DNA from 3 places in the Rhizobium sp. AN80A genome. Region 2 is predicted to be linked to each of the others. Evidence: riboswitches for the same ligand, from Rfam matches in the RefSeq annotation. Region 2 holds a riboswitch; each other region holds the start of a gene.

What was found. A riboswitch is a leader RNA that binds a small molecule or an ion and turns the genes downstream of it on or off. The one in region 2 is predicted to bind cobalamin.
Region 1: linked by a shared signal. The riboswitch ahead of bluB (5,6-dimethylbenzimidazole synthase) and the one ahead of P3R82_RS04355 (ABC transporter substrate-binding protein) in region 2 are both predicted to bind cobalamin.
Region 3: linked by a shared signal. The riboswitch ahead of cobU (bifunctional adenosylcobinamide kinase/adenosylcobinamide-phosphate guanylyltransferase) and the one ahead of P3R82_RS04355 (ABC transporter substrate-binding protein) in region 2 are both predicted to bind cobalamin.

What each region holds. Positions count from the first base shown of each region.
Region 1 is NZ_JASJPX010000003.1:923,594-933,744, reverse strand. Features, by position in the region: gene P3R82_RS16115 (NADP-dependent malic enzyme) at 1-29, shown strand, start outside; gene P3R82_RS16110 (DUF2865 domain-containing protein) at 201-1,331, shown strand; gene bluB (5,6-dimethylbenzimidazole synthase) at 1,344-2,030, opposite strand; cobalamin riboswitch at 2,070-2,253, opposite strand; gene P3R82_RS16100 (hypothetical protein) at 2,279-3,112, opposite strand; partial or broken gene P3R82_RS16095 (LTA synthase family protein) at 3,387-5,283, shown strand; gene P3R82_RS16090 (DUF1003 domain-containing protein) at 5,371-5,895, shown strand; gene P3R82_RS16085 (TadE/TadG family type IV pilus assembly protein) at 6,069-6,491, shown strand; gene P3R82_RS16080 (pilus assembly protein TadG-related protein) at 6,488-8,227, shown strand; partial or broken gene P3R82_RS16075 (3-deoxy-7-phosphoheptulonate synthase class II) at 8,283-9,654, opposite strand; gene P3R82_RS16070 (TadE/TadG family type IV pilus assembly protein) at 9,978-10,151, shown strand, end outside.
Region 2 is NZ_JASJPX010000001.1:928,202-938,352, reverse strand. Features, by position in the region: gene P3R82_RS04380 (GntR family transcriptional regulator) at 40-792, shown strand; gene P3R82_RS04375 (TIGR04076 family protein) at 785-1,135, shown strand; gene P3R82_RS04370 (aldo/keto reductase) at 1,146-2,198, shown strand; gene P3R82_RS04365 (ABC transporter substrate-binding protein) at 2,222-3,454, shown strand; gene P3R82_RS04360 (cytochrome c family protein) at 3,637-4,023, shown strand; cobalamin riboswitch at 4,072-4,312, shown strand; gene P3R82_RS04355 (ABC transporter substrate-binding protein) at 4,557-5,588, shown strand; gene P3R82_RS04350 (iron chelate uptake ABC transporter family permease subunit) at 5,624-6,625, shown strand; gene P3R82_RS04345 (ABC transporter ATP-binding protein) at 6,622-7,392, shown strand; gene P3R82_RS04340 (class I SAM-dependent methyltransferase) at 7,399-8,202, shown strand; gene P3R82_RS04335 (ethanolamine ammonia-lyase subunit EutB) at 8,461-9,846, shown strand; gene eutC (ethanolamine ammonia-lyase subunit EutC) at 9,839-10,151, shown strand, end outside.
Region 3 is NZ_JASJPX010000003.1:685,032-695,182, forward strand. Features, by position in the region: gene P3R82_RS14935 (cobyric acid synthase) at 1-1,437, shown strand, start outside; gene P3R82_RS14940 (chloride channel protein) at 1,434-3,224, opposite strand; cobalamin riboswitch at 3,470-3,864, shown strand; gene cobU (bifunctional adenosylcobinamide kinase/adenosylcobinamide-phosphate guanylyltransferase) at 4,175-4,693, shown strand; gene cobW (cobalamin biosynthesis protein CobW) at 4,699-5,748, shown strand; partial or broken gene cobN (cobaltochelatase subunit CobN) at 5,972-10,146, shown strand; gene cobO (cob(I)yrinic acid a,c-diamide adenosyltransferase) at 10,151-10,151, shown strand, end outside.

The DNA.
Region 1 (10,151 bases), on a different contig from region 2:
CGGTCGTCGAGGCCTCGCAACCCGCCTGATCTGGCCGCCTGATTTGGCCCGCGCGGATGTGTACCGGCGTGATTTGCCTTGAACGCCGGAAATGCGTTAGGCTTTGAGCGGCAGCTTGTTAAGACAAGCAGGTTATATCGAAGGGCGGGCCATGGTCCGCCCTTCGCCATTCGGTATTTGCTCACTGACGGGACGATGCCTTGATCCGCCTCAATATGGCCGCAGCATTTCTGATTGCCCTATCCGCCCCCGCCTATGCGCAGATGGCGCCGATCTGCGGCCAATTGCGCGCTCGTCTCGCCACCGTACCCGAGACGATCGGCGGCAACTCGCCCGAGGTCCGCAGGTTCGCCAGCGCCATCGCCGAGCAGAACATCGAGCTTCGCAAATTGCGCAGCGACCTGCGCCGCAACGGCTGCAGCAGCGGCAGCATGGTGATCATCGGCGGCGACAATGCCGGCTATTGCGGCGAGCTCGATCAGGCCGAAGCGAAGATGCTCGACAACATCGCCAACCTGCAGATGCGCCGAGACCAGCTGCGCGCGCAAAGCCCCGACGCCCGCCTGCGCAACGAGCTGTTCGCGGCCCTCGATGAAAACAACTGCAATGCGCCGATGCAGCAGTATGACGAACCGCAATATGCGAGCCCGCCCAGCATCGACGATCAGGCGATGCGCGATGACACCTTCATTCCGCTCGGTGGCGAGCGGCAGCGCTCCTACACGTTCTCGCCGAGTGGCCAGCCGCTCTCCAATCTGAATACCGTCTGCGTGCGCACCTGCGACGGCGGATTCTTCCCGCTCCGCTCGAACGCCACCTCCTTCGATTTCGCCCGCGACGCCAGCACCTGCCAGCAGATGTGCCCCGGCATCCAGACGGAGCTCTTTTATCGCGACGTCTCCAGTGGCGAGACGGACAGCATGATCTCGGCCTCGTCAGGCGCTCCCTATAGCGCCATGCCGTATGCCTTCGCCTACAAGAACCGCAAGCCCGGCGAGACGTCGTCCTGCAGCTGCAATCTGCCCGCCTATTACGAACAGATGCGCCGCAACCAGCAGGTCGGCGAGCCTCCGCCACAGCAGAGTTCGATCACATCGATCGAAACCCCGAAACCCGCCATCGCCAAGCCCGAGAGCAACGCGACGCCGCAACAGCCGGCGCCACCGCCCCAGCCGCAGGTCCCCGATCGTCCCTACGATCCGACAGCCGGCAAGGTGCGCCAGGTCGGCCCACAGTTCCTTGCCGGCGACCGGGGTACGATCGACCTCAAGAACCCCGCCATGCCGGGCGCGCAGCAGCAACAGCCGCCGGCACCCGCGCCGAAGCGGTAGGGGCATCGCCGGCTACACGCCCCCGCCCCAGCGATCCGCAAACACCAGCTCGTCCAGCGGCAACCGCTGCCGCCATCCCTTCGCGGCGAGTTCCGGCTCCTCGTAAAGCCGGTCGACATAGCCAACGCAGAGCCAGGCGACGATCTCGATCCGCTCAGGCACGCCGAGCGCGCGCTTCAGATCCCTTTCGTGGAAGATGCTGACCCAGCCGACGCCGACGCCTTCGGCACGCGCCGCAAGCCACAGGTTCTGGATGGCGCAGACGGTGGAGTAGGAATCCATTCGCATGTTGTGCGTCCGCCCCAGCACCACCTCGCCGCAGCGATCCGGATCGCAGGTCACGCAGATGCCGACGGGCGCGGTGCGAATGCCCTCCAGCTTCAAGGCGCGGTAGGCCTGCTGACGCTCGCCGGAAAACATCTCCGCGGCCTCGGCATTGGCCTTGGCGAAAGCCTCCCACACGGCCGATCGCACGGCCTCGTCGCGCACCACGATGAAATTCCACGGCTGCATGAAGCCGACCGAAGGCGCGTGATGGGCAGCCGAGAGAAGCCGCCCGATGACGTCATCCGGTACCGGATCAGGCAGAAACTCCGATCGCACGTCTCGTCTGGTCTCTATGGCTCTATAAACGGCGTCGCGCTCGCTCGCCGAAAAGGCACCGGCGCTCGTGAGAGAGCCAGATTGGTCTGGTCGCATCGTCAATCCCCAACAACACAACCGGCCGCTGTCCAGGCGGTCAGTCTATGGATGTCGGGCCGGTCTTCTGACTTGGCTTCATCCGTCTGCGGCACCTTCCCGGCAAATCGCCAGTGGCATCAAGCGGCAGACGTCGGCCTTACAGCGTTGGGCACGTTCCGGTCTTGCACCGAATTCCCGATTCTCCCGCAAGCGCGCGGGCACCCGACGCGCCACCTATGCCGACAAACCGCGCCGGATGCAATCGCTCAAGCTTCGACCGGGAAATATCGGACATAAGCGAACGCGTCACCGTCAGGTGACCAGTTCGGAACATTGATCGACCCCTGCCCGCCGAAGAGCGTAAACAGCGTCGTCAGGTTGCTGCCATCCATATCCATGATCCGCATCCGCACATGCTTGTCGCGCGGGTGATCGAAGACATCGGGATCGTAGGAGATGAGCACGACCTTGTCGTTCCTGGGCGATGGATGCGCGAACCAGTTGCCGTAATCGTCGTGCGTCACCTGCTCGACGCCGGTTCCATCAGGGCGGATGCGCCAGATCTGCATCAGGCCGGTGCGGCTGGAATTGAAGTAGATCCAGCGTCCGTCGGCCGAGTAATCCGGCCCGTCATTGCGCCCCTCGCCATGCGTCAGCCGCCGTTCCTCGCCGCCTGTGACGTCGATCGTGTAGATGTCGAAGACGTCGTCGCGAATGCCGCAATAGGCGAGTTCCTTCCCGTCGGGCGACCAGCCGTGCCAGTAGGAGGGATGATTGGTGGTCACCAATTGTGGCGTGCCGCCATCGATCGGCAGCGTGTAGATCGCCGATTTGCCGAACTCAATCTTGTCGGAAATGACGATCCTCGTGCCATCGGGCGAAATCCCGTGGTCGTTGTTGCAGGCCGTCGCGAAACCGGTATCGACCTTCTCCACCTTCGCCGATCCGTCGAGCGCCAGCCGGTAGAGCAAGCCTTCGTCGTTGAGCAGCAGATAGCTTCCGTCCGGGGCGTAATTGGGCGCTTCCACCAGCCTCTCGGTCTGCCAGATCACACGGGTCTCGCCCGTCCTGATGTTGTGGATCTCGACGGAACTGCGCATGCAAACCTCCTCTTACGCGAACACCTTAAAGACCTACGACAGCTAAATCGGGCGCGCAAGGATCGCGCAGTCGCGGCGTCGCCCGGCCCTGCCGCCGTGTCCATCTGGCCCGGGACAACCGGGCGTCGAGAAGTTTGTGATCAAAAAAACGTTAAGGCCGGGAAACAACCATGGTTCATCTGGCGTTCATGACAAAGATGTGACAGTTCGATGACATTATCATGACGCTGGAGTTCCGACATTGATCGCGCAAGTTTTAAGGTCCGGAGCGGCAATGCGCGAGGCGGTGCTCTATGGTGGCGTCGGCTCCCAAACCCGTCCATCCATCCTGCGCGGCTCGATCGCGGTCGCCCTGACTGCGGTGATGGCGCTGCTCGCGACGTTCTCTGTCGAAGTGATCTCGCGCGGCGGCGTCACCGATGTCGGCGCCTTCCTGACGTCGATGGCCCGTCCGGGAATGACGACGGTCGTCATGTTGACGGTCGTCATGCTGTGCGTCGATGCGGCGCTCGGGCGACGTTTCCTGTCGGCGCTGGTGGTCCTGCCGCTCGTGCTGGTGCCGGCGCTGATATCCAACCAGAAACAGCACTATCTCTCCGATCCGCTCTATCCCTCGGACATGCTGTTCGGCCGCCAGATCCTCGAACTGCTTCCCGTCATGGTACGCGACCGGCCGATGACGGCGGTGGCGGTGGCCGTCGGCATTCTGCTCTCGGTCACCGGTCTCCTGCTTGCCTGGCGCCATGCCTGGCGCCGCCTGCCGAAGATGACAAGCCGCAATCGCATCCGTAATCTCTGCCTGACGGTTCCCGTCATCGCCGCCTTCGGCTCGCTGATGGATTACTCGCAGTATTCCTATATTCGCGACCGCCTGCAGGTCGTGCCGATGATGTGGGATCAGAAGGAGAACTACCGCAGCAACGGCTTCATCCTCGCCTTCATCTTCAACATACCCATGGCCGACGTCGCCTCGCCCGCGGGCTTTGGAACGCAGGCGCTCGACGCGATCCCGTCGCGCAATTACGGTTACATCAAGGGGCCGAGCGACAAGCCCGACGTGATCATGCTGATGAGCAGAATCCTTCTGGGATCCGACGCGCCTGAAGACGCTGGAGTTCCAGCAGGACCCGATGCCGACCATTCGCGCCGCGCAGTCCGGCCACGTCTTCTCGCCGGAATTCGGCGGCATGACCTCGAATGTCGAATTCGAGGCGCTGACCGGCTTCTCCAACGCCTTCCTGCCCTATGGCAGCATCCCCTACCAGCAATATATCCGCAACGACGTCCCCTCGCTCGCCACCTTCTTCCGTGGCGAAGGCTATGCCGCCCGTGCGCTCCACCCGTTCAGCGGCTGGTTCTGGAACCGCAACGAGGTCTACAAGAATTTCGGCTTCGAGGAGTTTCGCACCGAGGAAACCATGCCGGCCATGGAAAAGCGCGGTATCTTCGCTTCCGACGACAGCCTGATGCGGGAGATCATGCAGGAGGCCGACGGGCTCGATCAGCCCTTCTTCTTCTTCGGCGTCACCTTGCAGGGACACGGACCCTACGAGGCCAACCGCTATGCCAGCAACACGGTCGACATCGCCGGCAGTCTGACCGACGCCGACCGCACGACGCTCGGCACCTATACCCAGGGCATCAAGGAGGCCGACGACAGCTTCAGGATGCTGACCGAATGGGCGTCCAGGCGTGATCGCGAGACCATCATCGTGCTCTGGGGCGATCATCTGCCGCCCCTTGGAAGCGTCTATACCAACACCGGCTACATGCCCGATCAGGTCGCGACCCGTCGCGCCTCCGTCGATGTCATGAAGCAGGAACACGAGACGCCGCTGGTCATCTGGTCGAACAGGAAGGGCGTCAAGCAGGATGTCGGCACCATCAGCCCGTCGCAGCTGCCCTATCACCTGCTGAAATTCGCCGGCTACGAGCACCCCTTCTACACCGGCTTTCTCGGCCGCGTGCAGAAGAAATACCCGGTCGTCGACCGCTACCAGCTGATCGCCCGCGACAACGCCGCCTCCCCCGACTGGATCCGCGACGCCAAGACCGTCGATCCGCTGGTCCGCGACTACCGCTACCTGCAATACGACGTCATGTTCGGCAAGGGGCAGAGCATCGAACGCTTCTTCCCGCAGCACGCCTGGCTGAAGGCCGAGGGCACCTGAGTCTGGCATTCGCGCATCTTGCTGCATTGCATTCCTGGCGCAGAACGGAATACTCCCCGCCAACACAAGTTGATCGGGAGTCGCGCCATGAACAATCTCTCCAGTCTGGTCCACCTGCATTTCGACAAATCCGCCAACGAACTCGGCGACATCGAAAAGCGCGTGCTGGCGAAGGCGCATGCGCGCAAGGTCATTTCGACGGATATCAACGCCGCCCTTAGCGCCGAATCCTCATTCGGCGAGCGGATGGCGGACAACATCGCCCGCATCGGCGGCTCCTGGGCCTTCATCACCACCTTCCTGGTCTTTCTGGCCGTCTGGTGCGTGGTCAACACCATCATTCTCGCCACCGGTGCCTTCGACCCCTACCCCTTCATCTTCCTCAATCTCGTCCTCTCCATGGTCGCCGCCATCCAGGCGCCGATCATCATGATGTCGCAGAACAGGCAGGCCGAGCGCGACCGCTTCGAGGCCGCCAAGGACTACGAGGTCAACCTGAAGGCCGAGCTGGAAGTGCTGTCGCTGCATCAGAAGATCGACATGCAGGTGATGACCGAAATCGCCGCCCTGCGCGAGGATATCGCCAAGCTCACCCGCAAGCTCGGCGATTGACATCCGGGTGAGCGAAAATTTAGCCGGCCACAGGCACGGCGCGTCATTTCCGTACACTCCGATATCTCGCGGGTACACGCATGTGGTTTATTAGGTAAGTAAAAATTAAGACGGACAAATGTATCCTTCGGTTGTCTTCGCTGCGGCGAGGATCATCGCAAGGAGTGCAGTGCATGAGGAATGCCCGACGTCTTCTCGCCAATCGGCAGGGCGCTGCCGCGATCGAGTTCGCCATCGTTGCCCCGGTCTTCCTGCTCGTTCTTCTCACCCTGATCGCCTACGGCATCTACCTGAGCGCCGCCCATGCGCTGCAGCAGCTGACGGCGGACGCGGCGCGCACGGCGGTGGCCGGCCTGTCGGAGCAGGAACGCGCCCAGCTCGTCAATAATTACATCGCGCTGTCGACCCTCAACGATCCCCTGATCGATCGCAAGAAGCTTCAGGTCACCGTCGCCACCGACCCCACGAACGCCAACCAGTTCACGGTCACGACGGAGTATGATGCCAGCGCGCTACCGATCTGGAATCTCTATACATTTCCACTTCCCGACACGAAGATCCGCCGCTTCGCCACCATCCGCATGGGGGGTATATGAAAGCAGGCGTAAGGCGATATCTGGCGGGCCTCTGCGCCCGCCGGGATGGCAATATCGCGATCATGGCCGCGCTCAGCGCGCCTTTGATCATCTCGACGCTGGCGCTCGGCATAGATTTCGGCGCGATGACGCTGCAACAGCGCCGCCTGCAGCAATTGAGCGACATCGGCGCCATCGTCGCGGCCTCCGACATCAACAACGCCGCCGGCAATCTGGTGACAAACTTCCAGCAAAACGGCCTGAACGTCGCCGTAAAGTCAGGCGTCGCTTACGCAACATCATCCGGAACGAAACTGTTGAACGCCGCCCAGCTCGGCACTTTCGATGCCGTCGTCCAGTACACGCCAGGGATTTATCTCGCCGATCCCAACGTGCCGCTGGAACAGCGCTTCGTGGCCGGCACCCAGCCCTACGATGCCGTCAAGGTTGCGATCCAGCAGAAGGCGCAGTTGACCTTCGCCGCCGCCATCATCCCGCCCCCGACGCTGAGCGCCACGGGAACGGCATCCGCCTCCAAGCTCGCCGCCTTCTCGGTCGGCTCGCGCCACGCAAGCCTTAACGGCGGCCTGCTCAACGCCGTTCTCGGTGGCTTGCTCGGCACGACGGTGTCGCTGAAGGCGGTGGATTACGACGCGCTCGCCTCCGCCAACATCGACCTCCTGTCCTATCTCGATCTTCTCGCGACAAGGCTCAATCTCACCGCCGGCACCTATGAGGAACTGCTGGCGACCGACATCTCCTATCCGCGCCTGCTCGACACGCTGGCCGCCACGCAAGGGCTGACGCCATCGGTCAACAAGGCGATCACCTCGCTGTCGAAGGGGCTCGGCACCACGCAGATCAAGGTCAAGCTGCAGAACCTCATCAGCCTCGGTTCCGTCGGCGAGCGGATGATCGGCTCCGGATCGCACCTGCTGCTCGAAGCCAGCGCGCTCGACATCATCTCGGCAAGCGCCTTCGCCGCCAACCAGGGAAAGCAGGTCGGGGTCAATCTCGCCGGTACCGTTCCGGGGCTGACCAGCGTCACGCTGAAGATCGCGATCGGCGAACGCCCCAAGGGGATCGCCTCGAATGCCATCGGCACGACGGGATCGGCCGTCAGGACGGCGCAGATCCGCATTGCCATCGAAGCCGGCGTGACCGGGCTCAGCGCCATCGCCGGCATCAAGTTGCGCGTGCCGCTCTATGTCGAGGCCGCTTACGCGGAAGCCAAGCTCGCGAACTTCGCCTGCCTCGGCGGCGGTCCGAAAAGCGCCAGCATCGGCGTCGACGTCGTGCCTGGCGTCGCCGAAATCGCGCTCGGCGACGTCGACCCGACCGCCATGGCCAATTTCGGAACCAAGCCGCGCGTCACATCAGCCACCATCATCGACGCGCTGCTCCTCAAGGTGAACGCGCTCGCCGACATCAACCTGACCAATACCAGCAAGACACGCCTGACATTCCAGCCGAACGACATCACCAACAAGACGATCAAGAACGTCTCGACCAGGGATACGCTCACCTCCGCCGTGCAGTCGCTGATCGCGGGCACCGATATCCAGATCCAGCTGCTGGTGCTGACGCTCGGGACCAACAAGGCGGTGATGCAGGCAATCGCCGATACGCTGTCGAGCGTCACCGCTCCGCTCGACGAGGTGCTCTACAACACGCTGCTGATGCTCGGCATCAAGATCGGCGAGGCCGATGTGCGCTTCACCGATGCGCGGTGCCAGCAATCCGTGCTGGTGCAATGAAAAAGCCCGGCGCGATGGCCGGGCTCATTCAAACAGTCTAAGCAGGCGATCAGCCTCAGCCGTTGACGGCCATCCGCTTCTCATCACGGCCGCTCTTCATCCGCTCGGAGAGCAGGAAGGCGAGTTCGAGCGCCTGGTCGGCATTGAGACGCGGGTCGCAATGCGTGTGGTAGCGGTCGTGCAGGTCTTCCGCCGTCACGGCGCGCGCGCCGCCGGTGCATTCGGTCACGTCCTTGCCGGTCATCTCGATGTGGATGCCGCCGGGATGCGAGCCCTCCGCGCGGTGGATCTGGAAGAAGCTTTCGACTTCCGACAGGATCCGCTCGAATGGGCGGGTCTTGTAGTGGTTGAGCGTGATCGTGTTGCCATGCATCGGATCGCAGGACCAGACGACCTTGCGGCCTTCCTTCTCGACGGCGCGGATCAGGCGCGGCAGATGCTCGGCGACCTTGTCGTGGCCGAAGCGGCAGATCAGCGTCAGACGGCCGGCCTCGTTCTGCGGGTTCAGGACGTCGATCAGGTTCAACAGATCGTCCGCCTGCAGCGTCGGGCCGCACTTCAGGCCGATCGGGTTCTTGATCCGCGGCAGTATTCCACATGCGCGTGATCGAGCTGGCGCGTACGGTCGCCGATCCAGATCATGTGGCCAGACGTGGCGTACCAGTCGCCCGAGGTCGGATCGACGCGCGTCAGCGCTTCTTCATAGCCAAGCAGCAGCGCTTCGTGGCTGGTGAAGAAATCGGTCTCGCGCAGGCTCGGCTGGTTCTCGGCGGTGATGCCGATCGCCTTCATGAAATCCATCGTCTCGCTGATGCGATCCGCCAGCTTGCGATAGCGCTCGCCCTGCGGGCTGTCCTTGATGAAGCCGAGCATCCACTGATGCACGTTCTCGAGGTTGGCATAGCCACCCATCGCGAAGGCGCGCAGAAGGTTCAGCGTCGCGGCCGACTGGCGGTACGCCATGGCCTGGCGTTCCGGATCGGAATGCGCGCTTCCTCGGTGAACTCGATGCCGTTGATGATGTCGCCACGGTAGCTCGGCAGCGACACGCCATCGAGCGTTTCGATGCCCGACGAGCGCGGCTTGGCGAACTGACCGGCGATACGGCCGACCTTGACGACCGGAAGCTGCGCGCCATAGGTCAGGACGACGGCCATCTGCAGGAACGCGCGGAAGAAGTCGCGGATATTGTCCGCGCCGTGTTCCGCGAAGCTTTCGGCGCAATCGCCACCCTGCAAGAGGAAGCCGTTACCTTCGGCCACATTGGCAAGATGCTTTTTGAGACGACGCGCCTCGCCTGCGAAAACGAGCGGAGGATACGACGCCAGCTGGGCTTCCGTCGCCGCAACTGCTGCCTGATCCGGATAGTCCGGAACCTGCTGGATCGGTTTTTGCCGCCAACTGTTCGGAGTCCAATTCTGTGCCATCTCGTTCACCTGTTTCAGTATCCGGTACCGGCCGGATATCCCGTCTTTGAAATATGGGCGGCTTATAGCCGTTTAGCGTCATCTTGCATAGCGGGGTTCGGCGCGCTTTTGTCCGCCTCGCCGCGCCATTAGATGACGCCCTATAAAGGTATTCGCGGCCGCGTTTTCAAATGCCCGGCACGACCTTAACGTTCGATATACCAAGACGCTTTGTATCTAATTTATGCTTTGACGTTAAGGATCACGCTGTTTTCAGACAGCCGAGCATGACGCTCCCGCTTTTCAATCATGACTTTTCCCCTCCTCGGATATTTCCAATGCGTATGTTTGATCGCCTGCTGGCGGATCGTTCGGGCAATTTCGGCCTGATCACCGCCATCCTCATGGTGCCCCTGATCGGCGCGGCCGGCCTGTCGATCGACTTCTCGCAGGCGCTCACCATGCGCACACAGCTTCAGGGCGCGGCCGATGCCGCCGCCGTCGGCGCCGTCGCGCAA
Region 2 (10,151 bases):
GGAGCAGGCTGGATGGTAGTCCAAGCGGGAGGAGCCCAGGTGAGGAGAACCGCCGATGGTGGGCCGGGCGGTCACGATCGTGATGACGCGCTGTCGCCGGTCGGGCGCGAGACGCTGCAGGACCGTGTCTACGCCCAGCTTCGCAACTCGCTGATCAACGGGATGTTCGACGCGGGCGACGTATTGCGCATCGTCGATCTCGCCGAGCGGCTGCAAACCAGCACCATGCCGGTGCGCGAGGCGCTTGGCCGTCTCGTGTCCGAACAGGCGCTGGAATCGCTGCCCAATCGCTCGGTGCGCGTGCCGCTGATCACCCGCGAACGTCTCGACGATCTCGCCCGCGCCCGCATCCTGATCGAGGGCCAGATGGTGGCGCTCGCGCTGCCCAATCTGACGGACGCCGACTTCGCGGTGTTGAAGCAGGTCAATGTCGATTGCGACCTGGCTTTCGAGCAGCATGGCAAGGACATCGGCCATGTCACCTCGGCGCTGAACCAGCAGTTCCATTTCCACATCTATCACGCGGCGCGCTCGCAGGTGCTGATCCCGATCGTCGAGAGCCTTTGGCTGCAATCGGGCGCGATCATTCGCAAGGCCGCGCATATTCACGACGAACAGGGCGGACTTGCCGCCACCAATCATCACTGGGCGCTGATCGATGCGCTGGAAAAGCGCGATGTCGAGGCCGCGATGCAATCGCTCTCCAACGACATCAGCCGTTCCTTCGATCTGATCCGCGGGCGGCTGGATGCCGAGCCTGAAGGCGACGCGTCGGGAGACCATCATGGCTGAACCCATCGACGACGGCTTCGATCTTTTCGATCTCAGGGTCGACGTGATCATTCCCGAGGGCGGCGCGGTCTACTGCGGCGCCAAGCCGGGCGATCATTTCGAGCTCAAAGGCGAGATGCTGCACCTGCCGGAAGGGCAGGGGATTTCGATCTACTCGCTCTCCTCCGTGTTGCCGCTGCTCGCGGCAAAGCAGCGCCCGACGGATCGCAACGACTGGATGACGACGGACGCCGACATCGCTTGCCCGGACCCGAATTGCTCGACACGGCTGAGGATCACTCGCACGGGTATCCGCCGTTTCAGCCATGCCGCCACCACGGCGGTTCCCTTGAATGACGAATAGGCCGAAAGATATGCAGCGCATCACCATCGCCCCCGGTTACGAAATCTCCCGCGTCATTCGCGGCGGCTGGCAGCTGGCTGGCGGGCACGGTACGATCGATGGCGACAGCGCCGTCGAGGACATGATCGCATTCGCCGATGCCGGCATTACCACCTTCGACTGCGCCGACATCTATACAGGTGTCGAGGAACTGATCGGCCGCTTCCGCGTCGCCTACAGGAACCTGCGCGGCGCCGAGGCCCTGTCGCGCATCCGCGTCCACACCAAGTTCGTGCCCGATCTCACGGTCCTGCCAAACATCAGCAAGGCCTATGTCGAAGGCGTCATCGATACCTCGCGCAAGCGGCTCAATCTCGATTGCCTCGATCTCGTGCAGTTCCACTGGTGGGCCTATGACATCGAGGGCTGGCTGGAGACGGCAGGCTGGCTGAAGGAGCTGCATGAGGCCGGCAAGATCGGCAAGATCAGCGGCACCAATTTCGACACGGATCATATCGAGGCGATCATTGGCTCGGGAGTGCCTTTCACCTCGCTGCAGCTGCAATATTCGCTTCTCGACCGGCGCCCGGAAAAGCGCATGGTGGCGCTTGCGGCCGAGAAGAACTTCGCGCTGTTCTGCTACGGCACCGTGGCCGGCGGTTTCCTCGGCGATCGCTGGCTCGGCCAAAAGGAGCCGGAGCACCCGCTCGAAAACCGATCGCTGACGAAGTACAAGCTGATCATCGACGATTTCGGCGGTTGGGAGCTGTTCCAGGCGCTGCTATCGACGCTGCGCGGGATCGCCGACCGGCACGACACCGATATCGCCACCATCGCCAGCGCCGCCATGCTGACCAAGCCTGGCGTCGCGGCCGTCATCGTCGGCGCCCGCAACAGGGATCACTTGCAGTCCAATCTCGCCATCGCCGACATCGTGCTCAGCCAAACGGATAGAGCCGAGATCGATGCGATCCTCGCGCAATCAAGGCCGCTCGACGGCGACGTCTATACGCTGGAGCGGGACCGGGAAGGCCGCCACGGCAGCATCATGAAGTACAATCTCAACAAAGGGGAACAAAAATGAGAACGACATTCCTGCTTTCCGCCATGGTCGCTGCCCTTGCGGCGTCCACGGCGCCGACGTTCGCGGCCGATTGCGACATCACCGTCGGCCTCGTCATGGAACTGACCGGCCCGGCCGGCGAATATGGCCAGGCGGGCGCCAAGTCCGTCGAGATGGCTTTCCGCGATATCAACGATGCCGGTGGCGTCAATGGTTGCAAGATCGTTGCGGACACGCGCGACAGCCAGAGCCAGGGCAACGTCGCTGTCGATCAGGCGACCCAGCTCGTCAACATCAAGAAGGTGCCGGTCGTCATCGGCGGCATCATCTCGTCGGTCTCTATCCCGATCCTGACATCGGTGACGGCGCCGGCAGGCGTCGTGCAGGTCTCGCCCGCATCCTCTTCTCCGACGCTGACCGAGCTTGGCCGCAGCGGCAAGACCAACGGCGTCTTCTTCCGCACCATCACGTCCGATGCGCTGCAGGGCACGGCGGCCGCGAAGTTCGCGATCGATCAGGGCCTGAAGAAGATCGCGATCATCAACGTCAACAACGACTTCGGCGTCAACATGGTCAAGGAGTTTTCGACCGCGTACCAGAAGCTCGGCGGCACGATCACCTCGACCACGCCCTATAACGAGAAGCAGTCGAGCTATGCCTCGGAAGCCAGCGCCGCCATGGCCGGTGATCCCGATGCGCTCTATCTCGTCAGCACCCCCGTCGACGGCGCCACCATTGCCCGCGCCTGGGTTTCCGGCGGCGGCAAGCAGACCTTCCTGTTGAACGACGGCATGAACTCCAAGGACTTCATCGAAAGCGTCGGGGCGCAGTATCTGGAGAATGCCTACGGCACCTCCTCGGGCACCAGCCCGACGGCGTCCACGGAATATTTCAATGGCAACTACGAAGCCTTCTCCGGCGGCATCTCGCCGTCGGCGCCGGCCGCCGACCGCTCCTATGACGCCGGCGCGATCGTGGCGCTGGCGATCGCCAAGGCCGGCAAGGCCGACGCGGCCGCCATCAAGGCAGCGATGCCCGAGGTCGTCGCCGAGGGCGGCACGCCCATTTACGCCGGCAAGGCCGAGTTCGCCAAGGCGCTGCAGCTCATCAAGGATGGCAAGCCGGTGAAGTACGAGGGCGTCATCGGGCCCGTCAGCTTCGACAAGTATGGCGATATCACCGGTCCGTTCCGCTTGTGGAAGATCACCAATGGCGAAGTGACCACGCTCGGCGAGCTGAGCGCCGAAGAAGTGACCAAGATCAAGGCCGCGCAATAATGCGTCAGGCGACATGGGAGCTGTGCTCCCATGTCGCACCAGTCTGGTCTGGGCGCACAGATGATTTGTTGGGTAAACAGCGTCGTTCGCGGGTCGCGCCGTGCAAGACGACGAGGCCGGGTCTCGTGTGACAGCCGCGCGATCCATCGGCAACCGGAACCACAACGACAGACCATCGACACATGAAAAAACGTCCAATCCTCCTATCGATCTGTTCGATCACCAGCCTGCTCGTCATGACATCCACGGTATCCGCACAGGATCTGGAGAATGGACGACGGGCCTTCCGGTCCTGTGCCTCCTGTCACTCGGTCGATTCAGAGCGCAGCGGCTTCGGCCCGTATCTCAAAGGTGTCGTCGGTCGTCCCGCGGGCAGCTTGTCCGGATATAGATATTCCGAGGCGATGAAAGCGGCCGGCGCCGGCGGGCTTGTCTGGGACGAGGCGGCGCTGGCGGAATTCCTCTCCAGCCCGAAAAAGAAAGTGCCGGGCACGAAGATGAGCTTCGGCGGCCTCTGGACGACTTCGGAAATTGACGACCTGATCGGCTACCTGCGAGCCAATCCATAAACGCGCCGAATGTCGGTTCGTCATGGCTTGACGTCTTGGCGCCTGATCGCCTAAGTCTCATTCGATGGTTCCCGAAGGGATGACTTCCGACGGGATTAATAGGGAACACGGTGCGGATGACCCGAATGGGGCCAAGACCGTGGCTGCCCCCGCAACTGTAAGCGGATTGCCTGATGTCCTCGTGGTGTTCTTCTGGAGCACCATGCCACTGCGAAAGCTCTTCGTGGGAAGGCAGATGTCAGGCGCATATCCGCAAGCCAGGAGACCTGCCGTCAAAACAGTGTCCACCATCCCGGACGGGGTTGTCCGGAGAGGAGCATCATATGATGGTTTTTGACGTCAACCGCTGGCGCGGTCCCGCTTTATTCCCCTCCGTAACTCTCATGTCCGTGATCCCGAGATAGCGTTCGCCGCCGCACGATATCGAGCGAGCGCTTTGCTGTGTCGTTCCGCATCGTTCGCGGCGGTCCCCGCTTCGAGTTTCACAGCCGCAGCCAGTGGGCTGCGGGCTTCAGCCATACATGAGGACCAACATGAACCGCATCATCCTGCGAACCGCGCTGCTTTCGATCGCGACGGCTTGCACTTTCACGACCTTTCTCCCGTCCGCCCAGGCCGCGGCGACGACCTATCCCTTGACGATCACCAATTGCGGTCAGCAGGTGACATTCGACAGCGCGCCGAAGAAAACGGTGTCGATCGGCCAGGGCATGACCGAAATTCTCTACTCGCTCGGCCTTGCCGACAAGGTGGTGGGGACGGCGGTCTGGGTCGGACCGGTGCTGCCCGCCTATGCCGAGGTCAACAAGGGGATCAAGCGACTGGCAGACAACGATCCGAGTTTTGAATCCGTCGTCGGCCAGGAGCCGGATCTCGTCGCGGCTGAGTTCGAATGGCACGTCGGCACGCAAGGGTCGGTCGGCAAGCGCGAGCAGTTCGCCGGTCTTGGCATCAAGACCTACGTTTCTCCGGCCGATTGCGTCGCGAAGACCAATACGAATGGCGGCGACGGCGTGCGTAGCGAACTCTTCACGATGGAGCTGATCTATCGGGAAATCGCCGAACTGGCTGAGATCTACGACGTCCAGGATCGCGGCTCAGCCCTGATTGATACCTTGAAGAAGCGCGAGGCGGATGCCGCTGCGTCGCTCGGCGGGTCGGCAAAGGATCTGCCGATCGCTTTCTGGTTCTCCAGCAAGGAAGTGGCGGGTGATGCCTTCATCGCCGGCAAGAACAGCGCTCCCGCCTATATTCTGAAGATGCTCGGCGCCCGCAACGTCGTCAGCACCGAGGAAGAGTGGCCGCTGGTCGGCTGGGAAACGATCGCGCAGGCCAATCCGGCGGTCATCGTCATCGCCAACATGGACCGCCGTCGCTACACCGCGGACGATCCCAAGGCGAAGATCGATTTTCTGGAAAAGGACCCGGTCACGAGCCAGCTCGACGCGGTGAAGAACAGGCGTTTCGTCGAGATGGATGCGCAGTCGATGAACCCGACGATCCGCACCATTGATGGCCTGGAAGGCCTGGCCGCGGGCATCAAGTCCTTCGGTCTCGCCAAGTGAGGCACGCGTCGATAACCCACCGGGGATGGGGAACGCTGCTGCTTCTCTTCGCTATTGCCGCCGCGGCATTGGGCCTTGTCATCAGTCTCGCCGTGTCGATCGGCGAGATTCCCATTCCGGTCGCCACGACGGCCAAGGCCGTGGCGAACCGTGTATTCGGCACCGGCTTTGAACTGAGCCGCATCCATGAAGGCATCATCTGGGACTATCGGCTGAGCCGCGCGCTTGTCGCCGCAAGCGCCGGCGCGGCCTTGGCGCTATGCGGCGCGGTGCTGCAGGCGCTGTTGCGCAATCCGCTGGCCGAGCCCTATGTGCTCGGCATCTCCGCCGGCGCGTCCACCGGAGCGGTCGCCGTCATGATCCTCGGTTTCGGCTACGGGGTCCTGACGCTTTCGGCCGGCGCCTTCGTCGGCGCTGTCGCCGCGTTCCTGCTGGTCTCGTTGCTCGCCGCCGGCTCCGGCGGCGGGACTGACCGCATCATCCTGGCCGGCGTCGCCGGCTCACAGCTTTTCAACGCGTTGACGTCCTATATCGTCACGACGTCGGCCAATGCCGAGCAGGCGCGCGGTGTCATGTTCTGGCTTCTCGGCAGTCTCGCGGGCGTGCGTTGGCCGGATGTCTATCTCGCCGCCCCTGTCGCGATCGGCGGCTTCCTCGTCTGCATGCTCTACGCCCGCGCGCTCGATGCGTTCACCTTCGGCACCGATGCGGCGGCGGCGCTCGGCATTCCGGTCGCCGGCATCAGGATCGCACTGCTAGCTCTCACCGCGTTGTTGACGGCAACGATGGTCAGCATCGTCGGCTCGATCGGCTTTGTCGGCCTCGTCATTCCGCATGCGGCGCGCTTCGTGGTCGGGCCGGGGCATGGACGCTTGTTGCCGGCAACGGCGATATCCGGCGCCATCTTCATGGTGGTCGCCGATATCGTCTCGCGCGTCATCGTCCCGCAGCAGGTGCTGCCGATCGGCGTGGTCACCGCGCTCTTCGGCGCGCCGGCATTCGCGCTCATTCTCTACAAGGCGAGGCGACCCGCATGAGCATTTCCATCAGCGACGTGTATTGGGCAACGTCAGGCGTGCTTGTCGTCAAGGGCGTGAGCCTCGAGGTGCCAACTGGCCAGACGCTTGGCCTGATCGGGCCGAACGGTTCCGGAAAATCCAGCCTGCTGCGATTGATCGGCGGGCTGCGCAAGGTCAAGAGCGGCGTCATTACGCTCGGTGATACCGGCATCGAGACGATGCCACGTCGCGATATCGCCAAGCGCGTCGCCTTTGTCGAGCAGCAAGCCACGACCGAGACGCAGGTGACGGTGACCGAGGTCGTGCGTCTCGGACGTACACCCCATCGTGGTCCGCTGGCGCCTTGGAGCACTGTTGACGAAGAGGCGGTGGACAACGCGCTGCGGCAGGTAGGCATGCTCGGAAAAGCACGGCAGCTCTGGCACACGCTGTCGGGCGGCGAGCGTCAGCGCGTTCATATCGCGCGCGCCCTGGCGCAGACGCCGAGCGAGCTTCTGCTCGACGAGCCGACCAATCATCTCGACATTCAGCATCAGCTCGAAATCCTGTCGCTGGTCTCGAAACTGCCGATCACCAGCATCGTCGCGCTTCATGATCTGAACCTCGCCGCCATGTTCTGCGACAGGATTGCCGTGCTCAGCCAGGGTCGGCTTGTCGCGGTCGGCCCGGCGGACGAGGTGCTGACGGAGGAGCTGATCGCCGACGTGTTCGGGGTGCGCGCCCATATCGAGCGTTCGCCGCATCACGGGCGGCAACATATTCATTTTCTTGACTGCATTTCTTGAGGTTCGATGTCCATCAGACAAACCAACTTCGATCTGAAGGAAGAGATCCGGGAGTATTGGTCCAAGCGTTCGCAGACTTTCGATCTTGCCTTCGGTCACAGGATACCGCGTGGCCCGGAGTTCGATGCCTGGCAGCAGCCGATGCGCGATCACCTGGGGCCGACGCCTTTGCGTGTCCTCGAACTCGCCTGCGGGACCGGCGAGGTTACGGCGCTGATCCACGATCTCGGCCATGATGTGACCGCGCTGGATTTTTCCGAGGCGATGCTGTCCGTCGCGAATGCCAAGCATGCCGGCAAGGACCGGCTGCGTTTCGTGCTCGCCGACGCGGAAAACCCGATGGAGCCGGACGCCTGCTACGACGCCATCATTTGCCGGCATCTGGTCTGGACGCTGACCGATCCCGCAAAGGCGTTCGGCGAGTGGCATCGGGTGTTGAAGCCGGGCGGCACGCTGCTGGTGTTCGACGGCGATTGGGCGAAGCCGACGCGGCTCGGCCGCGCTGCGGCATGGCTCATCCGCCGGATCGATCGTTTCTGCGGCGCGGACCGCCATTATGATGGCGCGATGAGCGAGCGCCATTCGGCGATCATGTCCGCGCTCCCCTTCGGCGCCGGGCTGCGGCCGGATGATCTCATTCCGCAATTGAAGCAGGCCGGCTTCGTGGACTTCGAGATTTCGTCGCATGGCCCGATAGCCAAGGCGCAGCGACGTGGCGCCAATCTGCGCAACAAGCTCAGAACGCTGGTCTACCGGCGCTTCATTCTCGTCGCCAAATCCGCTGGCGCCTCGCACGGTGGCGAGGCCTGATCTATCGCCAAAAGGCGGTCGAATTGGTGCCGTCGGCGAATTTTGCGGCGTCTTGTCATCGGAGCATGTTGACGTGATCGGCTGGACTGGGTCATCTGCGGATAACGGCATGGCGCTCATGCTTGCGGTGATCGGCACGGGAGGCCGCTAACTGTCTCGAACGGCCGAGCGCCGGCAGTCTCAAGGGAGGAATACACCTGTCAGCCAGCCCGATCGGATCGGGATGGGCTGAAACCCTTGAACGCTAGGACTCCCGCAATGGCATACAGCACGACGATCGAACGAACGCGTTTCGGCTTTCGCGATCTCAAGGACCTCCTCGCGAAAGCGACGCCGGAACGTTCCGGCGACCAACTCGCCGGCATCGCGGCAAGCGGGCCGGTCGAGCGGCTCGCGGCGCAGATGGCGCTTGCCGATCTGCCGCTGAAGGCGTTTTTGGCTGACGAGGTTATCCCGTCGGAGAGTGATGAGGTCTCCGCGCTGATCGCCAGGCAGTTCGACGCCAAAGCCTTCGCGCTGATCAGCTCGTTCACGGTGGGTGAGTTTCGCGAGTGGCTGCTGAAGCCTGAAACCGATCAGCGGGTACTCGAAGCGATCACCTATGGCATCACGCCGGAGATGCTGGCCGCTGTTTCCAAGATCATGCGGCTGCAGGATCTGATCGCCGTCGCCGCCAAGCGGCAGGTCGTCACGCGCTTTCGCAACACGCTCGGCCTGACCGGCCGATTGTCGACCCGCAACCAGCCGAACCATCCGACCGACGATAGCCGCGGCATTGCCGCCTCGGCGATCGATGGTCTTCTGATGGGCTCCGGCGACGCCGTGATCGGCGTCAATCCGGCGACCGACAGTGTCGAGGATTATGTGCGGATCGTTTCGCTGCTCGACGAGATCCGCGAGCGGCTCGCCATACCCACGCAAACATGCTGTCTCGGGCATGTTACCACGGCCATTCGCGCGGTCGAGGCGCGTGCGCCGGTTGATCTGATGTTCCAGTCGGTCGCGGGATCGCAGAAGGCCAATGAAGGCTTCGGCATCGATCTCGCGCTGTTGAAGGAGGCGCAGGATGCCGGGCGATCGCTGAAGCGCGGCATGCCGGGCGCCAATCTGATGTATTTCGAAACCGGGCAGGGGGCAGCACTTTCGGCCGACGCCCATTTCGGCGTCGACCAGCAGACGATGGAGACGAGGGCCTATGCCGTCGCGCGTGAGTTCGATCCGCTGCTGGTCAATACGGTCGTCGGCTTCATCGGGCCCGAATATCTCTTCAACGGAAAGCAGATCATCCGCGCCGGCATCGAGGACCATTTCTGCGGCAAACTGCTCGGCCTGCCGATGGGTGTCGACGTTTGCTACACGAACCATGCCGATGCCGACCAGGAAGACATGGACACGCTGTTGACGCTGCTTTGCGCGGCAAACGTCAATTTCGTCATCACGGTGCCTGGTGCCGACGACATCATGCTGAACTACCAGTCGCTGTCCCACCACGACGCCGTGTTCTGCCGCGAGACCCTTGGGCGCCCGCCGGCGCCGGAGTTCGAGGCGTGGCTTCGCGACGTGGGACTGACCAATGAAGCCGGGGCGCTGTCGGGTGCGCCTGCCATGCTGACCGATTACTTGTCGAGGGCCGCTCTTGTCTAAGTCCGACGCCGCCGAACTCAGAACCGATTGCCAGCCAGCCACCGTCGATCTCACCGAGATGACCGATGCGCGCGTCGCACTCGGGCGTTTCGGATCGGGCGCGCCGACCAGGGCGCAACTGGCCTTCCTGCTTGATCATGCCCGCGCCCGCGAAGCGGTATGGTCTACCGTCGACGAGAACAGGCTGAAGAGCGATCTAGAGGCGCTCGGGCTGGATGTCGTCTCGGTGGAAAGCATGGCCGAGGATCGCGGCAGCTATTTGCGCCGGCCGGATCTCGGCCGCAAATTGTCGCGCGCCTCGGTCG
Region 3 (10,151 bases), on a different contig from region 2:
ACCGGCTCGGATGTCGGAAAGACGGTGCTCGTCGCCGGCCTGTGCCGGCTGGCGGCCAATCGCGGTCTTCAAGTGCGCCCGTTCAAGCCGCAGAACATGTCGAACAACGCCGCCGTCGCCGATGATGGCGGCGAGATCGGGCGGGCGCAGTGGCTGCAGTCGATGGCCGCGCGGGTACCGTCATCCGTACATATGAACCCGGTGCTCTTGAAGCCGCAATCGGATGTCGGCAGCCAGATCATCGTGCAGGGCAAGGTCTGGGGGCAGGCCAAGGGGCGCGACTACCAGAGGCTCAAGCCGCAGCTGCTCGACTACGTCACCGAAAGCTTTCACAGGATCGCTCGCGGCGCCGATCTCGTCATCGTGGAGGGAGCGGGGTCACCGGCCGAGATCAACCTGCGGCCCGGCGATATCGCCAATATGGGGTTCGCGACGCGGGCCGGCGTGCCTGTCGTTCTCGTCGGAGATATCGATCGCGGCGGCGTGATCGCCTCTCTCGTCGGCGCGCACACGATCCTGTCCGACGAGGATCGCGCCATGATCTCGGGCTATATCATCAACAAGTTTCGCGGCGACGTGTCGCTGTTCGACGACGGGATCGCCGCGATCGGTCGGTTCACCGGCTGGCCCTGCTTCGGGGTGGTGCCGTGGCTGAAGGCGACGGCGCGGTTGCCGGCCGAGGATTCGGTGGCGCTGGAGCGGCTGGCGCGGGGCAAGGCGGGGGCGCTCAAGATCGCCGTTCCGGTGTTGCCGCGGATTGCGAACTTCGACGATCTCGATCCACTGCTGGCGGAGACGGATGTGGAACTGGTTTTCGTGCGCGCCGGCGAACGGTTGCCTGTCGATGCGCAGCTGATCGTCCTTCCGGGTTCCAAATCCACCATTTCCGATCTCGCCGATTTCAGGGCGCAGGGCTGGGACAATGATCTCGCCGCGCATGTCAGGCGCGGCGGACGGGTCATCGGCATTTGCGGCGGCTATCAGATGCTGGGCCGGATGGTCCGTGATCCGCTTGGGGTCGAAGGGAGCGTGCACGAGATCGAGGGGCTCGGGCTGCTCGAGGTCGAGACCGTCATGGACGCCGAGAAGACGGTCCGCAATAGCGTGGCGGTTTCGGCCGAGACCGGCGAGCCTCTTTCGGGCTATCAGATACATCTCGGAACGACCGAAGGCGCCGATCGGGTGCGGCCCTTCGCGATCGTCGACGGCGAGCCCGACGGAGCGATCTCGGGCGATGGGCGGATCGCCGGCACTTATCTGCATGGGTTGTTCGCGAGTGACGGCTACCGGGCCAGGCTGCTCGCAAGCTTCGGCCTGACCGGCCAGAGCCATAATTATCGTGCCGGCGTCGAGCAGGCGCTCGACGAGGTTGCCGCCGAGCTCGAAACCCATCTGGACAAGCGCTGGCTGGATAGCCTGCTCAGCCCGCAAGACTAGATTTCGCCCGAGACCTCGCGGCGGCGGCGGTCCAGTTCTTCGCTGTAGCGACGTAGCGTGTGGGCTTCGCTGAGCTGGCCGACCACGGTGCGTTCGACGAGATTGTTGACGACGGCGAGCGCTTCGCTCTCGGTCTTGTCGAAGATCGCGGCGGCCTGCTTGGCGTTCATCTGCGGCGTCAGGAAGTCGTTGCGGTAGCGCACGAATTCGTCCAGGCCCTTGCTCTCGTCGGCGGTGTCGGTGAGGTTGGCGTAGATATCGGGAACGAGCACGAGGCCAGCATATTTGCCGCTGTCTTCGACCAGGATGACGCGCTGCGCCGAGCCGATCGGGAAGCTTTCCTTGAAGGCTTCGATGCTGGTGCCAACCTTGGCCGTCTTGACGTCGGCGCGCATCAGCTTGTTCACCGTCAGATTGCGAATCCAGCCGACATCGTGGGCGCTGCGGATACTTTCGCCACGCAGGTGGAAGCGCCATGTGGCGAAGGAGTAGCCGAAGGTGCTGCGTACGACCAGCGAGGAGGTGATGACGGCGGCGAGAACCAGCACGGTGATCGGAAAGTCGCCGGTGATCTCGAGCGCCAGGAAGGTCATGGTCAGCGGCCCGCCGATGACGGCAACGGCAAGCGAGCTCATGCCGACGACGGCATAGATGATCGGCGTCAGCGACGCCTGGGCGAAATAGGGGGCCGAGTAGGCGAAGAACTTGCCGAGCAGCGCGCCCATGAACAGCGAGGCGAAGAAAAGACCGCCTCTGAACCCGGAACCGATCGAGATCGCCGACGCAAACGCCTTCAGCAGAAACAGACCCACCAGCGCCGGAATGGCAACATCGCGGGCGAGATTGAGTTGCAGGGCACCGTGTCCGGCCGACAGTACCTGGGGGGTCACCAGTGCGAGCAGGCCGACGACGATGCCGCCGAGCGCGGGGCGAAACGGGAGCGCGATCGAGCTGCGGCGGGCAAGCTCCTCGACGAAGGCGACGCCCTGCATGATCAGGATGCCGATGCCGGCGCAGAAAGCGCCGAGCAGGATGGCGGGTATGTAATCGGCGGGCATGACGGTGCCGAAATCGCCGATATCGATGATGAAATCGCTGCCGCCCAGCCAGCGGGCGATCAGCGTGGAGACGAGCGCCGAGACGACGACCGGTGTCAGCGAGACGATCGTGTAGGTGCCGATGATCAGCTCGAACGCATAGAAGGCGCCCGTGAGCGGCGCATTGAACGCGGCCGCGATGGCGCCCGCCGCGCCGCAACCGACGAGCACGCGAAGGTCGGCGCGGCGCAGTTGGAGCTTGTAACCGAGCTTTGAGGCGATGCCCGAGGCCAGCTGGGTATAGCCGGCCTCCAGGCCCACCGAGGCGCCGAAGCCGTTGGAGATCAGATTCTGGATCGCGACGATGATACTGTCGGTCAGCGACAGGCGGCCGCCATGCAGCGCGTTGGCCTCGATCGGGTCGACCATCGGCTTCTTGCGGGTCTTGGCCAGCACGTACATCAGGAGGCCGAGCAGGACGCCGCCGGCGACCGGGGCCGCCATCAGCAGGAATTTGTCGTTGATCTCGGACGAACTCAGGCGTTCGACGTCGCTGATGCCGAAGATCAGGCTGTGCATTTCACGCGAAATCAGGCTCATCGCGGTCACCGCGAGGCCCGAGGTGACGCCGACCAACGCGCCGGCAAGCACCATGCCCATTTCGCTGCGCCGCAAGAGCGCGCGCATGCGCCCGACATCGAGAAGCGTGTGAATCGGGCCGAGCTGTCGGAGATTGATTTTCAGGCGCATGGTGGGAAAATTGGGCGGGCGGCGGCCCGTTCAAGGTTGTGCGGGAATGGGGATAAAGCGGTGCTGGCCGCTTGCGCTGCAAATGCGGCGAAAACCCGGCCGGCACAACAAGTTTTTTTTGACATTAAGTCCATGATTATAGACGATAAATCTGGTAGAGATGATCGTCTTTGGAATGCGTCTCGCCAATTTGGCTGGTGGCGGCGTTTGGCGGTCGATTGACTTCGCGGCCGCGCTTGCCTAACGATGGATCGATAACGGATGGTTCCGGATCGCCAAAAGCGATGCGGATGAAAAGGGAATGTGACGGGGTGGACCCAACCAGGGCGCCTTCATCACAGCCGACCCCGCGACTGTAGAGCGGTCAGGGTCTTCCGTCCGGCGTCGGATGCGCTCTTGCCTGATGCCTGCGTGGTGCAGGCGGACAAGGGGCTGAAGGCGGCGGAAAAGCCACTGGCGATGCAAGCCATGATCAACCGGGGTTGGACGCCTCCCTATCTACGAATCGTCCGCCTTTTCATGATTGCAGCCGGGAAGGCGAGGAAGATCCGATGGCACGATCGGGAGAGCCACTTGCTGCTCTCCCGATCGTCGCCTGGACCCGCGAGCCAGGAGACCTGCCACTCGTGCCGGGCGCAAAGCCCAACCCGGGGCGCTTTGCCCGATGCCAGCACGGAGGTTGTCATGGCAGACAATGAGATTTTGGCGTCGGCGTCAGGCCGGACGCTCGCGATGTTCGATATAAGCTCCCTCATTCCTGTGCTCGTCACAGGAATCCAGCCACCGTGCGTCCGCGCGGTGAATGACTCTTTTCTGCTGGGTCGGTGGTCTCTCGCGCCCAAGGACTTGGGCGCACTGGATTCCTGTGACATCGCCCGAGCCAAGCTTGGGCACAGGAATGAGGGCGATCTTGGCGGGTCGCGGCGCTCGACAATGGAAGCCGTTCCGGCATGACCACGGCTTCCTCCACCCTCATCCTCGGCGGCGCGCGCTCCGGCAAGTCTCGCTTCGCCGAACAACGCGTCATCGACAGCGGCCTCGAGCGCCACTACGTCGCCACCGGGCGTGCCTGGGACGAGGAGATGCGCGCGCGGATCGACCAGCACAAGGCCGATCGCGGCGACCTGTGGACCACGCATGAGGAGCCGCTCGATCTTGTCGGCCAGCTGGCCGCGATCGACGGCGGGGGGCGGGCGGTGCTTGTCGACTGCCTGACGCTGTGGGTCACCAATCTGATGATGGAGGAGCGCGACATGGCGGCGGAATTCGCGGCGCTTGCCGCCCACGTGCCGCGCGCCAAGGCGCGCCTCGTCATCGTTTCCAATGAAGTCGGCCTCGGCATCGTGCCGGACAATCGCATGGCGCGTGAGTTTCGCGACCATGCCGGCCGGCTGCACCAGATGATCGCGGCGGTCGCCGCGGACGTGTATTTTATCGCGGCGGGACTGCCGCTGAAAATGAAGGGTTGAATTTTATGAGCCAGCAGAAGATCCCCGCCACCGTCATCACCGGCTTTCTCGGCGCCGGCAAGACGACGATGATCCGCAACCTGCTTTCCAACACCAATGGCAAGAAGATCGCGCTCATCATCAACGAGTTCGGCGACCTCGGCGTCGACGGCGAGGTGCTGAAGGGCTGCGGGGCGGAAAACTGCACAGAGGACGATATCATCGAGCTCACCAATGGCTGCATCTGCTGCACGGTCGCCGACGACTTCATTCCGACGATGAGTAAGCTCCTGGAGCGCGAAAACCGGCCTGATCATATCGTCATCGAAACCTCCGGTCTTGCCCTGCCGCAGCCGCTGGTCGCCGCCTTCAACTGGCCTGACATCCGCACGCAGGTGACCGTCGATGGCGTGATCACCGTGGTCGACAGCGCCGCCGTCGCCGCCGGCCGTTTCGCCGACGATCACGATGCCGTCGAAGCCCGCCGTGTCGAGGACGACACGCTCGATCACGAAAGCCCGATCGAGGAGCTGTTCGAGGACCAGCTCACTTGCGCCGACATGATCGTCCTCAACAAGACCGACCTGATCGACGGCGCCGGCCTTGCTCGTGTGCGTGAAGAGGTTGCCTCGCGCACCGCGCGCAAACCGGTGATCATCGAGGCCAAAAACGGCGTGGTGCCGACGAGCGTGTTGCTCGGGCTCGGCATCGGCACCGAGGAGGATATCGGCAACCGCAAGTCCCACCACGAACTCGAGCACGAGGACGGTACGCCGCACGACCACGACGAATTCGACAGCTTCGTCGTCGATCTCGGCCCGGTCGCCGATCCCGTCGCCTTCGTCGAGAGCCTGAAGGGCATCATCGCCGAACACGACGTTCTGCGCCTCAAGGGCTTCGTCGATGTCCCCGGCAAGCCGATGCGCCTGCAGCTGCAGGCGGTCGGCAGCCGCATCGACCACTATTTCGACCGCGCCTGGGCATCCGGCGAGACGCGCCGCACGCGGCTGGTGGTCATCGGCCTGCACGAGATGGACGAGGGCGCGGTGCGTGAGGCGATCGAGGGTCTGGTTTAAGGTTGATGGTTGGCATGGGCGGTTGTCGATTTGAGGATGGTTTGACTGGTGCGGTGTGGCCCCCTCATCCGCCTGCCGGCACCTTCTCCCCGTGGGGGAGAAGGGATATGCCGCAACGTCTCGTTTCCTCTTCTCCCCAGCGGGGAGAAGGTGCCCGTAGGGCGGATGAGGGGGCCGCGCACTCTACGCCTGCGACCAATATTTCCCGTAAAGACCTAACGCCATGCACCTTCTTCTAGCCCAGCAGGGAACGATCAGCGACGGCGAGGAGGCGATCGATCTTGGTCAGTCTCCCGCCGACATCCTGTTCCTCTCCGCCGCCGACACGGAACTGGCGGCGGTGGCGGTCGCGCAGGGCCGGCGTTCCGGCGCGCGGTCGCTGCGCATCGCCAGCCTGATGAACTTCAAGCATCCGATGTCCGTCGATGCCTATGTCGAGCGCACGGCGCGGCATGCCAAGCTGATCATCGTCAGGGCGCTGGGCGGCGCCAGCTATTTCCATTACGCGCTGGAGGCGCTGCATGCGGCGGCGGCCCGACACGGCGCGCTGATCGCGGTGCTGCCGGGAGATCCGAAACCGGACGCGGGCTTGACGCCGTTTTCGAATGTACCGCTCGAGGATCTGAATGCGCTCTGGGCCTATCTGATCGAGGGCGGTGACGCGAATACGCATGCGTTTCTTGATTATGCCGAGGCGATGCTGTCCGGGGCGGAGAAGCCGGAGGCGGCGGCCCCCCTGATGAAGGCCGGGGTCTGGTGGCCGGGGCGGGGTGTTGTCGGGGTCGAGGAGTGGCGGCTGCTGTCGGCGGGTGGCTTACCCCCCTCTGTCCTGCCGGACATCTCCCCCACAGGTGGGGAGATTGGCTGGGAGCGCCCGCTCGCTCCAGTCTCAACTGTTTGGCTGGGAGATAACAACGAGTCGATCTCCCCCCTTGTGGGGGAGATGCCCGGCAGGGCAGAGGGGGGCGCTACGGGCGAGACGCCAGCGGCTACAGACCGTCCCACCATCGCCATCTCCTTCTACCGCGCCCTGGTGCAGAGCGGTGAAACCCGGCCCGTCGAGGCGCTGATCGAGGCTCTGATCGCTCAAGGAATCCGGCCGCTGCCGGTCTTCGCCTACAGCCTCAAGGATCCCGTCTCGAAGGGCATCCTCGAAAGCGTCTTCGCGATCACCAGGCCCGACGTCGTCATCAACACCACCGGCTTCGCCGTGTCCGCGCCGGGTGCGGAACGGCAGCCGACTGTGCTGGAAGCCAGCGATGCCGTGGTGCTGCAGGCGATCTTTTCGGCGTCCTCGAAGGAGGTGTGGGAGAGTTCCTCGCAAGGGCTGTCGGCGCGTGATCTCGGCATGAACGTGGCGCTGCCCGAGGTCGATGGCCGAGTTCTCTCGCGAGCGGTCTCGTTCAAGTCGGCGGCGCGCTATGATGCGCTGGTCGAGGCCAATATCGTTGCCAGCGAGCCGGATCTGGGACGCATGGCTTACACCGCGCGTCTGGCCGCCAACTGGGCGCGGCTTCGCCATGCCAGACCGGTGGAGCGGCGGGTAGCGCTTGTGATGGCGAACTATCCGAACCGCGACGGCAGGCTCGGAAACGGCGTCGGTCTGGATACGCCGGCCGGCACGATCGAGGTGCTGTCGGCGATGCGCAAGGCCGGCTATCCCGTTGGTGACATCCCCGAGAGTGGCGATGCGCTGATGCGCCACATCATGGACGGGCCCACCAATTCCGGTCGCGACGGCAAGGTCGTCCGCGAGACGCTTTCAATGAGTCGTTACAGGGATTTCCTCGCAACTCTTCCGAAAAAGATTCAAGACGAGATCGGCGCGCGCTGGGGCGGGCCGGAGGCCGATCCCTATGTCGTGGATGGCGTCTTCGCGCTGCCGTTCACGCGCTTCGGCGATGTGCTCGTCGGCATCCAGCCGGCGCGCGGTTACAATATCGATCCGAAGGAAAGCTACCATTCGCCGGATCTTGTGCCGCCGCACGGCTACCTAGCCTTCTACGCCTTCCTGCGCCACGAATTCGGCGCGCATGCGGTGATCCACATGGGCAAGCACGGCAATCTCGAATGGCTGCCCGGCAAGGCGCTGGCGCTTTCGGAAAGCTGCTATCCGGAGGCGATCCTCGGGCCGCTGCCGCATCTCTACCCCTTCATCGTCAATGATCCCGGCGAGGGAACGCAGGCCAAGCGCCGCACGGCCGCCGTCATCATCGACCATCTGACGCCACCACTGACGCGCGCCGAGAGCTACGGGCCGCTGAAGGATCTGGAGGCGCTTGTCGACGAATATTACGAGGCGTCGGGCGGCGATCCACGGCGTATCCGGCTGCTCAGCAAGCAGATCCTCGATCTGGTCGCCGATATCGGGCTCGATCAGGATGCGGGGATATCGAAGGGAGAAAGCGAGACCGAGGCGCTGAAGAAGCTCGACGCCTATCTCTGTGATCTCAAGGAGATGCAGATACGCGACGGGCTGCATGTCTTCGGGGTGTCGCCTGAGGGGCGGTTGCTGACGGATCTGACGGTGGCGCTGGCGCGGGTGCCGCGCGGGCTGGGTGAGGGTGGTGACCGGAGTTTGCAGCGGGCGATAGCTGGGGATGTGTTTGGGAGTGTTGGTGATGTGGTGGGGAGCCTTGCGGGCGTGATACCCCCCCTCTGTCCTGCCGGACATCTCCCCCACAAGGGGGGGAGATCGACTCGTGGTCTGCTCCCCAACCAAACGGTGAGGTTCGAGCGAGCGGGCAAGCCCAGCCAATCTCCCCACCTGTGGGGGAGATGCCCGGCAGGGCAGAGGGGGGTATCCCACCCGCCGGCGCTTCCTTCGACCCCCTGAACTGCGACATGGCCGCCGCATGGACCGGGCCACGCCCCGAGATCCTCGCGGACGTCTCGTCCGATCCTTGGCGCACCCAGGGCGACGCTGTTGAGCGTATTGAACTGCTCGCCGCCAAATTCGTGTCCGGCGAACTGCCATGCCCACCCCTCTGGTCCCAGACCAGAGCCGTCCTCGACGAGATCGAAACCCGCCTGAAACCCGCCATCCTCGCCTGCGGCGACGCCGAGATCGAAGGCTTGCTCCGCGGCCTCGACGGTCGCTTCGTACCTCCCGGTCCCTCCGGCGCGCCGACGCGGGGGCGGCCGGATGTTTTGCCGACGGGGCGGAACTTCTACTCCGTGGACAGCCGCGCGGTGCCGACGCCGGCGGCCTACGAATTGGGGAAGAAATCGGCGGAGCTTCTGGTGCGTCGCTATGTGCAGGATCACGGCGAATGGCCGGTGTCGTTCGGGCTGACGGCCTGGGGGACATCGAACATGCGCACCGGCGGCGACGATATCGCCCAGGCGCTGGCGCTGATCGGCGTCAAGCCGGTGTGGGACATGACATCGCGGCGAGTGACAGGCTATGAGATCATTCCACAGGCCATGCTGAGAAGGCCGCGCGTGGATGTGACGCTGCGCATTTCAGGCTTTTTCCGCGATGCCTTTCCCGAGCAGATCGCTTTGTTCGACAAGGCGATCCGGGCTGTCGGCGCGCTGGATGAGGACGAGCAGGATAACCCGATCGCGGCACGCATGCGGGGCGAGGCGACACGGCTGGAAGAGGCCGGGCTCGACGCGGCGCAGGCAAGGCGGCGGGCGGGGTATCGGATTTTCGGGTCGAAGCCGGGTGCTTATGGCGCGGGGCTGCAGGCGCTGATCGATGAGAAGGGCTGGGAGCGGCGCGCCGATCTGGCGGAGGCCTATCTGGTCTGGGGCAGTTACGCCTATGGCGCCGGCGAAGAGGGCCGGGCCGAGCGCGGCGTCTTCGAGGAGCGGCTGCGCTCCATTCAGGCTGTCGTGCAGAACCAGGACAATCGCGAGCACGACCTGCTCGACAGCGACGATTACTACCAGTTCGAAGGCGGCATGGCGGCGGCGGCGGAGACGCTCGGCGGCATCAGGCCGTCGATCTATCACAATGATCACTCCATGCCGGAGAAGCCGGTCATACGGTCGCTGGAAGAGGAGATCGCCCGCGTGGTGCGCGGCCGCGTCGTCAATCCGAAGTGGATCGATGGCGTCATGCGCCATGGCTACAAGGGCGCGTTCGAGATCGCCGCCACGGTCGATTATCTCTTCGCCTTCGCGGCGACCACGGGCGCGGTCGGCAACCATCATTTCGAGGCGGTCTATCAGGCATTCGTCGTGGATCAGAAGGTGCGCGATTTCATGCTCGGGAAGAACCCGGCCGCCTACGAGGAAATGAAGGAACGGCTGCTGGAGGCGATCGAGCGGCGGCTCTGGACGCCGCGCAGCAATTCCGCGCGGTTCGATCTTACCGCGACAGACAACACACACGACAGATCAGGCGGCGGCGATGCCGCCGATCGATTGAAGCTTGCATCCGGGGAATAGCGACA